DNA from 2 places in the Streptomyces sp. NPDC092045 genome. Region 1 is predicted to be linked to the other one. Evidence: riboswitches for the same ligand, from Rfam matches in the RefSeq annotation. Region 1 holds a riboswitch; the other holds the start of a gene.
The links. A riboswitch is a leader RNA that binds a small molecule or an ion and turns the genes downstream of it on or off. The one in region 1 is predicted to bind cobalamin.
Positions count from the first base shown of each region.

Region 1 (4,442 bases):
GTGTCGCCGTCCGGCTCGAAGTCGGCGGACTCGCGGTCGGCGAGCCCGTACTCCAGCCAGCCCGCCCCGCCGTCGCCGACCGCGATCCGGGTGTAGTCGCCGGGGACGTCGTCGAACTTGGCGGTGTCCTCGGCGCGGACCAGGACGTGGCGGGCGCGACCGCGGTCGACGCGGTCGCGCAGGTCGGCGGGGCCGAGCAGCGGGGTGGCGGGGATGACGACGGCCCGCAGCTTCATCGCGGCGAGGACGGTCTCCCACAGCTCGACCTGGTTGCCCAGCATGACGACGATCCGGTCGCCGGCGCGCACGCCCAGGGAGCGCAGCCGGTTGGCGACCCGGTTCGAGCGGGCGGACATCTCCGCGAAGGACACCTTCGTCGCGGAGCCGTCCTCCTCGACGATGTGCAGGGCGGTGCGGTCGTTGCCCTCCGCGACGACGTCGAACCATTCGAGCGCCCAGTTGAACCGCTCGGGCCGGGGCCACGCGAAGCCCTCGTAGGCCGCCGCGTAGTCCTCCCGGTGCTCCAGGAGGAAGTCCCGGGCGGCCCGGAACTCCTCGGTCGCGCTGGTTGCCGTCATGTGTCCTCCTCGTTGCGGGACCGGTCCCGGACATCGTGTAATCAGTGACCCGGGTCTCACCACCCCCGTTCGGGGGTGAACCGGCGGACGTCAAGGGCTGACGGGGTCGGCGGCCACGAAGGAGAGCGCGGTGCGCGAGCACGTCGGATCGTCGGTGGAGCTGCGCGGCGCGCTGCTGAGGCTGCGCCGCGCCACCGGGCTCCCGGTGGTCTTCGGGGGGCTGATGCACGAGACCCGGGGGCTGCGGATCGACGAGCTGAACGGCGCGGTGACGCCGGCCCTGCGCGGGCTCGCGATCTCGGCGGGCTCCGGCCTGGGCGGGAAGTGCCTGGCGCTCGGCCGGCCGTGCGCGGTGACGGACTACCCCTCGGCGCGGCACATCACGCACGAGTACGACGGCCCGGTGTCGGCGGAGGGGCTGCGGTCGGTGATCGCGGTGCCGGTCGTCGTGCGCCGGAGGGTGCGGGGCGTGCTGTACGGGGCGCTGCGCGACGCGCTGCCGGTCGGCGAGCGGGTCTTCGACGCGGCGGTCGCGGCGGCCCGCGACGTGGAACAGGCGTTGGCGGTACGGGACGAGGTCCGGGAACTCCTGGCCCCGCCCCCGCCCGGGCCCTCCTGGGAGGAGGTCCGCCGGGCGTACGGAGAACTGCGCGAACTGGCGCCGAGGGTCACGGACCCGGAGCTGCGGGAACGCCTCCTCGCGGTCTGCGGCCGCCTGGAGACCGCCTCGGGCTCCCCCGCCCCCCTCCCCGGGGTGACCCTCACCCCGCGCGAGACGGACGTCCTGGCGGCGATCGCCTCGGGCGCGACGAACGCCGTGGCGGCGACCCGCCTGGGCCTGCGCCCGGAGACGGTGAAGGGCTACCTGCGCTCGGCGATGCGGAAGCTGGGGGCGCGCACGCGGATGGAGGCGGTGGTGGCGGCGCGGGGGGCGGGGGTGTTGCCGTAGGGGCGGCCGGGCCCCTCACAACAGGGCCTGGACCGCGTACAGCGCTCCCAGGGTCGTCGCCAGGGTGCCCAGGAGGAGGCGGAGGGCGGTTTCCGGGAGGTGGGGTTGGAGGCGGGCGCCGAGGTAGCCGCCGATCAGGCCGCCGAGGCCGCAGGCGAGGCCGAGGGTCCAGTCGGGGGCGGCGGCCTCGGTGGTGGTGAGGGAGAGCAGGGCGAAGGTGACGGCTCCGACGACCGAGGTCGTGAAGGTGGCGGCGAGGGCCGCCGGGGCCACGCGGGCGACGGGGACGCCCCGGCCCGCCAGGATCGGGCCGAGGAGGGAGCCGCCGCCGATGCCGTAGATGCCGCCCACCACCCCGACCGCCAGGGCGAGTCCGGTGACGGTGCGGGGCGAGGGTTCGGCGGCGGGGCGCTCGCGGGCGGGGCGCAGGGTGCGGACGCACAGCCATGTGCCGAGGGGCAGCAGCAGCGCGGCGATGAGGAGGCGGAAGACGGTGGGGCCCGGGAGGGCGAAGACGCGGACGACCGCGCCGACCACCACCCCGGGGAGCGTGCCCGCCACCAGGCGGCGGGTGAGCGGGCCGCGCAGGGCGCCGGTCCTGCTGTGGCGCCAGAGGGCGCCGGGTCCCGCGACGACGTTGTACAGCAGGTTCGTCGGCGTGACGGAGGGGTTCGGCACGGCGAAGACGCTGAGCTGGACCGGGAGCAGGAACACCGCTCCCGAGACCCCGGCCGGCGCGGTCACCACGGAGATCAGCAGCCCCGCGGCCATCCCGCCCAGCAGCATCGCCCAGTCCATCGTGCCCCCGCCGCCGTTTCGAGATCGTCCGGACAGTATCCGGTCCGGTGCGGCAGGGCCTCCGCCTCCCCCTCCACACGATCCTCCACACCTCGGCGGCGACGGCCGCGGTGACCGACTTCGCGGCCCGCACCCCGGGCAAGACCGCGATCGGCTCCCACGACCGGGCCGGCTTCGTCGTCAACGCCCTGCTCGTCCCGTACCCGCTGTCCGCGATGCCGCGGCTCGCGGGCCTCACCGGGCTCGACGCGGTCGCCTCCATCGCGCGCTCGCTGTACGAGGAGTCCAAGGAACCCCTGTACGCGCCCCGCCGCTGCTCCTGCGGAGGGTGGAGGCGGGGCTGCTCGGCCGGAGGAGCGGCCGGGGGTTCCACGTCTACGACCGGGCGGAGACGCCCGGACGGCCGGCCCGCGCGAGCGGCCCCGCTTGCTCGATCCTCACTCGCGCGTCCCTCTCCCCTGCCCGAATGGCGAGATGCGCTCCCCCGCTCCGGCGGTCGACCCCGTAGTCTGACCGGGCAGCTGGTTCGCCCCCGTCCGCCAGGCGGGACGCGTCGTAAGAGGGAACCCGGTGGGAATCCGGGACTGCCCCGCAGCGGTGAGCGGGAACGACCGCCGTCATACGCACTGGCCCCGGGAAGGGGCTGGGAAGCGACGGCCACTAGGTGTCCGCCGGACCAGTCCGGAGGGCGTGCCCGCGAGTCCGAAGACCTGCCCGTTGCCCGCACGCGGACGACTCCGCGCGCGGACATCCCGGTGACCTCGAGGGCGGGTCGGCGCACACACCCGACGGACGACCGTGCCCGCCGCGCACGCGTACCGTCCGGTCCGTCGCCCCTTCGCGCCCTCTCCCCGTCCCCGGGACCTCAGGGATTCATCTCGCGAAGGAGATCTCCGTGACCACGAAGTCCGCAGCCGCGGCAGCACGGGCCACCGTGTACGGCTACCCGCGCCAGGGCCGGGACCGGGAGCTGAAGAAGGCGATCGAGGGCTACTGGAAGGGCCGCGTCACCGCCGACGCCCTCCGGTCCACCGCCGCCGAACTGCGCCGGACCAACTGGCGGCAGCTCGCCGGGGCCGGCGTCCACGAGGTGCCGACCGGCGACTTCTCGTACTACGACCACGTCCTGGACACCACCGTCATGGTGGGCGCGATCCCCGCTCGCCACCGCGAGGCCGTCGCGGCCGACGCCCTGGACGGCTACTTCGCCATGGCGCGCGGCACGCAGGACGTCGCCCCGCTGGAGATGACGAAGTGGTTCGACACGAACTACCACTACCTGGTGCCGGAGCTGGGGCCCGACACGGTCTTCACGGCCGACTCGGCCAAGCAGGTCGCGGAGCTGGCGGAGGCGCTGGCCCTGGGCCTCGCCGCCCGGCCCGTGCTCGTGGGCCCCGTCACCTACCTGCTGCTCGCCAAGCCCGCGCCGGGCGTGCCCGCCGACTTCGACCCGCTGACCCTGCTCGACCGGCTCCTGCCGGTGTACGCGGAGGTCCTCGCGGACCTGCGCGCGGCCGGCGCCGAGTGGGTGCAGCTCGACGAGCCCGCGCTCGTCCAGGACCGGACCCCGGCCGACCTGAACGCCGCCGCGCGCGCCTACCGCGACCTCGGCGCGCCCAGCGACCGGCCCCGGCTCCTCGTCGCCTCGTACTTCGACCGGCTCGGCGACGCCCTGCCCGTCCTGGCGAAGGCGCCGGTCGAGGGCCTCGCGCTCGACTTCACCGGTCCGGCGGCGGCCAACCTGGAGGGCCTCGCCGCCGTCGGCGGCCTGCCCGGCAAGCGCCTCGTCGCCGGTGTGGTCGACGGGCGCAACATCTGGGTCAACGACCTGGAGAAGTCCCTGTCCGTCCTCGGCACCCTGCTCGGCCTCGCCGACCGGGTCGACGTCTCCGCCTCCTGCTCGCTGCTCCACGTGCCGCTCGACGCGGCGGCCGAGAAGGACGTCGACCCACAGATCCTGCGCTGGCTCTCCTTCGCGAAGCAGAAGACCACCGAGATCACGACGCTGGCCGAGGGCCTGTCGCGGGGCACCGACGCGATCGCCGGCGAACTGGCCGCCAACCGCGCCGCCCTCGCCTCCCGCGCGAACTCCCCGATCACCCGGAACCCGGCCGTGC
Region 1 is NZ_JBIVSC010000003.1:716,669-721,110, forward strand. Features, by position in the region: gene ACIQKA_RS13410 (AMP-binding protein) at 1-578, opposite strand, end outside; gene ACIQKA_RS13415 (response regulator transcription factor) at 709-1,527, shown strand; gene ACIQKA_RS13420 (TSUP family transporter) at 1,543-2,325, opposite strand; partial or broken gene ACIQKA_RS13425 (3-hydroxyacyl-CoA dehydrogenase family protein) at 2,403-2,710, shown strand; cobalamin riboswitch at 2,882-3,037, shown strand; gene metE (5-methyltetrahydropteroyltriglutamate--homocysteine S-methyltransferase) at 3,221-4,442, shown strand, end outside.

Region 2 (4,442 bases), 490 kb from region 1:
CGAGGTACACGACCTCCCCGCCCCGCCCGGAACGGACGCCCAGCACCACCGCCTCCGGCGCGTCGGGTCTGCCGCTCGGGCACCAGGCCCCGCTCTTCCCGGAACGGTCCGCGGTGCTCATCTCCACCTCCTCGTCGGTCCGTCGCGTCCGCTACACGATCTGGCCGGCGCAGGCCGGGAGACAGGCGGCGGCGAGGCGCTCCTGCGCGACGGCCTCGGTGAGGTGCGCCCGCAGCTGCGGCGAGCTGATCCGCTGCGGCTCGGACGATGACGGCTGCGCGGCCGCCGTGCCCGATCCGCCGAGAAGGAGCGCGGCCGCGGCGGCGGCCGCCGCGGCACCGCCGGCGGCGGAACGACCCGGGTGCGTCATGACGAAACCTCCTGGATGTGCCCTCGTGGAAAGGGGGTGTACGAGGACGGTAGGACGCCCCCGCTCCCCCCGGCGGCAGTTCCGGCGGCTGTTCGGCGGCGGCTTCGGGGCGGCTTCCGGCACGGAAGGACCGCGGTACCGGGCTCCCCGGCCCCGGGGCCGGAGGACCGGCTCCTCCCCTCAGGGGCCTTCCGGGTCCGTCCGGAGCTCCGGGTCCCGCATGCCCGGCAGCGCGTAGCCCTCCGCCTCGTCCCAGGGGACGTCCAGGTCGTCCAGGTGGACGTGCCAGTCGGTGCCGGGGAGGGCGCGGCGCAGCTCGGTGAGGGAGTCGAGGACGTGGGCGATCACCGGAAGGCAGCGTCCGGGGTCGGAGGGCATCCTGGTGGAGCCCGCCAGGACCTCCCGGGGATCGTCGCCGACGGGCCAGAAGTACAGGGCCTCCTCGTCCCCGTAGGGGAAGGAGGCGTGGTGGGCGGCCGTGATCCGCTCGGTCGCGGCCGACTCCGCGCCGGTCAGGGGCTCGGTCCGGCGGACCCGGTAGTAGAGGGAGACGCTCATGGGCCGAGCGTACGGCGGGGGTCCGACAACGCACTTCGTCCGGTTCCGGCGCCGCTCGCTCACCGGCCGGGCCGGCACCCGGAGGACGGTCCTCCCCCGCGGCGGCGGACAATGGGTTCTCCGGAAGGCTCCGGCGGCCGGGCCGGAGCGGGATCGGGGTGCGGACGGCGGATCACGCCGGGCCCCGGGCGGACGGCCGGTACGGCGACCGTGCCGCGGCCGTCGCCCCGGCCCCGTACCCGATCCGCCGGACGGACCCTCAGGAGGGCGAGCGTGACCGAGACAAGCGACACCCGATCCGCCGACGGCGAGGCGCGGGAGGCGCCGCGGAGCCGGCTGCGACGCCTGATGCGGTACGTCCCCCTGATCGCGCCCGTCCTGCTGTGGGCCGTGCCGTGCTGGGTGCTCCTGCACACCGGTCAGCACTGGCCCTTCCCCGTCGCGGCGGTCGGCACCGCGCTGTTCGCCCTCGGCCTGGTCGGCATGCCGCTCGCGATGACGCGCGGTCACGGCCGGCGTCAGCGGGACCGGGCGGCGATCGTCGGCGACGTGCTGCTGGGCGGCGTCTGGGTCCTGTTCACCTGGTCCGTCCTGCTCGGCGTGCTGCTGCGGGCCGCCCTGGCCGTGGCCGGTGCCGGCGACGGCCAGGACCGGGCGCGCGTCGTCACCTGGGCCGTCCTCGGCACGACCGCCGCCCTGCTCGCCCGGGGGTACGCCGAGGCCCGGCGGGTGCCGCGCGTGCGCCGGCTCGACGTGGAACTCCCCCGCCTGGGAGCCGGTCTGGACGGCACCCGGGTCGTCCTGATCACCGACACCCACTACGGCCCGCTCGACCGGGCCCGCTGGTCGGCACGGGTCTGCGAGACGGTGAACGCCCTGGAGGCCGACCTGGTCTGCCACACCGGCGACATCGCGGACGGCACGGCCGACCGGCGCCGCGCCCAGGCCGCCCCGCTGGGCACGGTGCGGGCGACCCGGGCCCTGGTCTACGTGACCGGCAACCACGAGTACTACAGCGAGGCCCAGGGCTGGGTCGACCTGATGGGCGAGCTGGGCTGGGAGGCGCTGCGCAACCGCCACCTGCTGCTCGAACGCGGCGGCGACACCCTCGTGGTCGCGGGCGTCGACGACGTCACCGCCGAGTCCTCCGGCCTGGCGGGCCACCGCGCCCACCTCGACGGAGCCCTCCGGGGCGCCGACCCCGACCTGCCCGTCCTCCTCCTCGCCCACCAGCCCAAGTTCGTCGACCGGGCGGCGGCTGCGGGTGTCGACCTCCAGCTCTCCGGCCACACCCACGGCGGCCAGATCTGGCCCTTCCACCACCTGGTCCGCCTCGACCAGCCGGCCGTCGCCGGTCTCAGCCGCCACGGCGCGCGCACCCTGCTCTACACCAGCCGCGGCACCGGTTTCTAGGGCCCGCCCTTCCGCGTCTTCGCCCCCAGCGAGATCACCCTGCTCGTACTCCGCTCCCCTCGGCGGCCCGCCTCGTCCTAGGGGTGCCCGGCCCCGGCCGCCGGGCCCCGGGAGGAACCGGGCCGCGAGGAGTACGGAACGGGGCGGGAGGAGAGACGTCGGCGCCGTCCGCGTTTCAGCGCCGGGTGATGTCCACCCGGTCCCGGACCGTGATCCGGCCACGTCCGCGCGAGCGCGCGGGCCGTGAACCGGAGTGCGGCCGACGGCGGCTGACGCTCCGTACGCCCTTCGCGGTCGTGGCGGCGGCCCGGCCGGACGCGGCAGCCGGACCCCTCGCCCCGTGGGCCCCGGGGCTCGGGGCGCGACAGGCTTTCGGCGACCTCGCGCGCGGCGCGTTCCCCGGTCTCCGGGCCGGCCGCGAGGAAGCACGGGCGCCCGGGGCCACAGCGCTCCCCGGGCGCCCCGCAGGGTCTTCCGCCAGGCGTCCGGATCGGGGATCTCCCGGGCCGCGTCCGCCGTCTGCGTCGATCGCACGGCCGAACCCGTGCGGAGCGGGCTCCGGAGGGCCGCCGGGCACCGCGGTCCCGGCAGGCGGCGACGCGTGGAACGGCCCCGTCGGAGCGCGGCGTAGGCTGGTCGGGCAGCTGGTTCGCCCCCGTCCGCCGGGCGGGACGCGTCGTAAGAGGGAACCCGGTGGGAATCCGGGACTGCCCCGCAGCGGTGAGCGGGAACGACCGCCGTCATACGCACTGGCCCCGGGAAGGGGCTGGGAAGCGACGGCCACTAGGTGTCCGCCGGACCAGTCCGGAGGGCGTGCCCGCGAGTCCGAAGACCTGCCCGCTGCCCGCGCGCCCACACCCCGTGCGCGCGGAACAGCCCCGCCGCGACTCGCGAAGGAGAGTTGACGTGGCAGATCCCACCGTCACCGGTCCCGTTCCCACCGCCCGTCCCGCCAAGACGCCGGAGGACTCCCGGGTCGTCCTCGCCCACATCATGAGCGAGCACGACACCAACCTCTACGGCACCATCCACGGCGGCGTGATGATGAAGCTCATCGACGACGCCGCGGCCGCCGCCGCCGGGCGGCACGCCGACGGCCCGGCCGTCACCGCCTCCGTCGACCGGATGACCTTCCTCGCCCCCGTGCGGGCCGGAGACCTGCTGAGCGTCGAGGCCGGGCTCGAACGGGCCGGGCGGACGTCGATGACCGTCGGGGTCCGGGTGACCTCCGAGCGCTGGAACAGCACCGGCCCCGCCACCGAGGTGGCCACCGCCTTCCTGACCTTCGTCGCCGTCGACGCCGACGGCACCCCGCGCCCCGTCCCGGTCCTCGACACACCGCTGCCCGGCCCGTCCTGACCGGGCGGGCCGCCGCCCCGGCCGTGCGCGCGCACGGCCGGGGCGGCGGTCTCCTCGCCCACGAGTGTCGGACCCGGACCCCGCCGACCGCCCGTGGCCCGGTGCCCGGCCGGCGCGGGGCGTTCCTCCGGGCGGAGCTGCGTGGCGTCGAAGCGGTTCATCGTCCCCGACGGGGTCTACGACGACTTCGTCGCGGGGATGCGCCGCGCGTTCGAGGCGCTGGTGTCCGGCGACCCGGCGGACGAGGCGACCACGCCCGGCCCGCTCTCGTCGGAGCAGGCCGCCGCCGGCCCGGTCGAGCAGATCCGCGAGACGGTGGACCAGGGGGCCGAGCTGGTCACCGGCGGCCACCGGATCGACCGCCCGGGTGCCTTCGTCGAGCCGACCGTCCTCACCGGCGTCAAGTCCGGGATGCGGGCCTACGCGGAGGAAGTCTCGGCCGCGCCGCCGTGATCCACCGGGTGGCCGACGAGGACGAGGCGATCGCCCTCGCCGACGACGGCCAGTACGGTCTCGGCGGCTCCGTCTTCTGCGCCGACGCGGAGCGCGGACGCCGGGTCGCCGAGCGGATGGAGACCGGCATGGTGTGGGTCAACCACCCGGCCTCCACCCGGCCCGACCTGCCCTTCGGCGGCATCGAGCGCTCCGGTTACGGACGCGAGCCGTCCGCGCTCGGCATGCGGGAGTTCGTCCGCCGCAAGCCGGTGCGCGTCCTGCCCGCCGACGCGGAGCTCGGCGGCAT
Region 2 is NZ_JBIVSC010000003.1:225,333-229,774, forward strand. Features, by position in the region: gene ACIQKA_RS11160 (hypothetical protein) at 1-121, opposite strand, end outside; gene ACIQKA_RS11165 (hypothetical protein) at 152-370, opposite strand; gene ACIQKA_RS11170 (hypothetical protein) at 551-928, opposite strand; partial or broken gene ACIQKA_RS11175 (metallophosphoesterase) at 1,202-2,422, shown strand; cobalamin riboswitch at 3,021-3,176, shown strand; partial or broken gene ACIQKA_RS11180 (acyl-CoA thioesterase) at 3,335-3,667, shown strand; gene ACIQKA_RS11185 (aldehyde dehydrogenase family protein) at 3,842-4,153, shown strand; partial or broken gene ACIQKA_RS11190 (aldehyde dehydrogenase family protein) at 4,162-4,341, shown strand.
Region 2: linked by a shared signal. The riboswitch ahead of ACIQKA_RS11180 (acyl-CoA thioesterase) and the one ahead of metE (5-methyltetrahydropteroyltriglutamate--homocysteine S-methyltransferase) in region 1 are both predicted to bind cobalamin.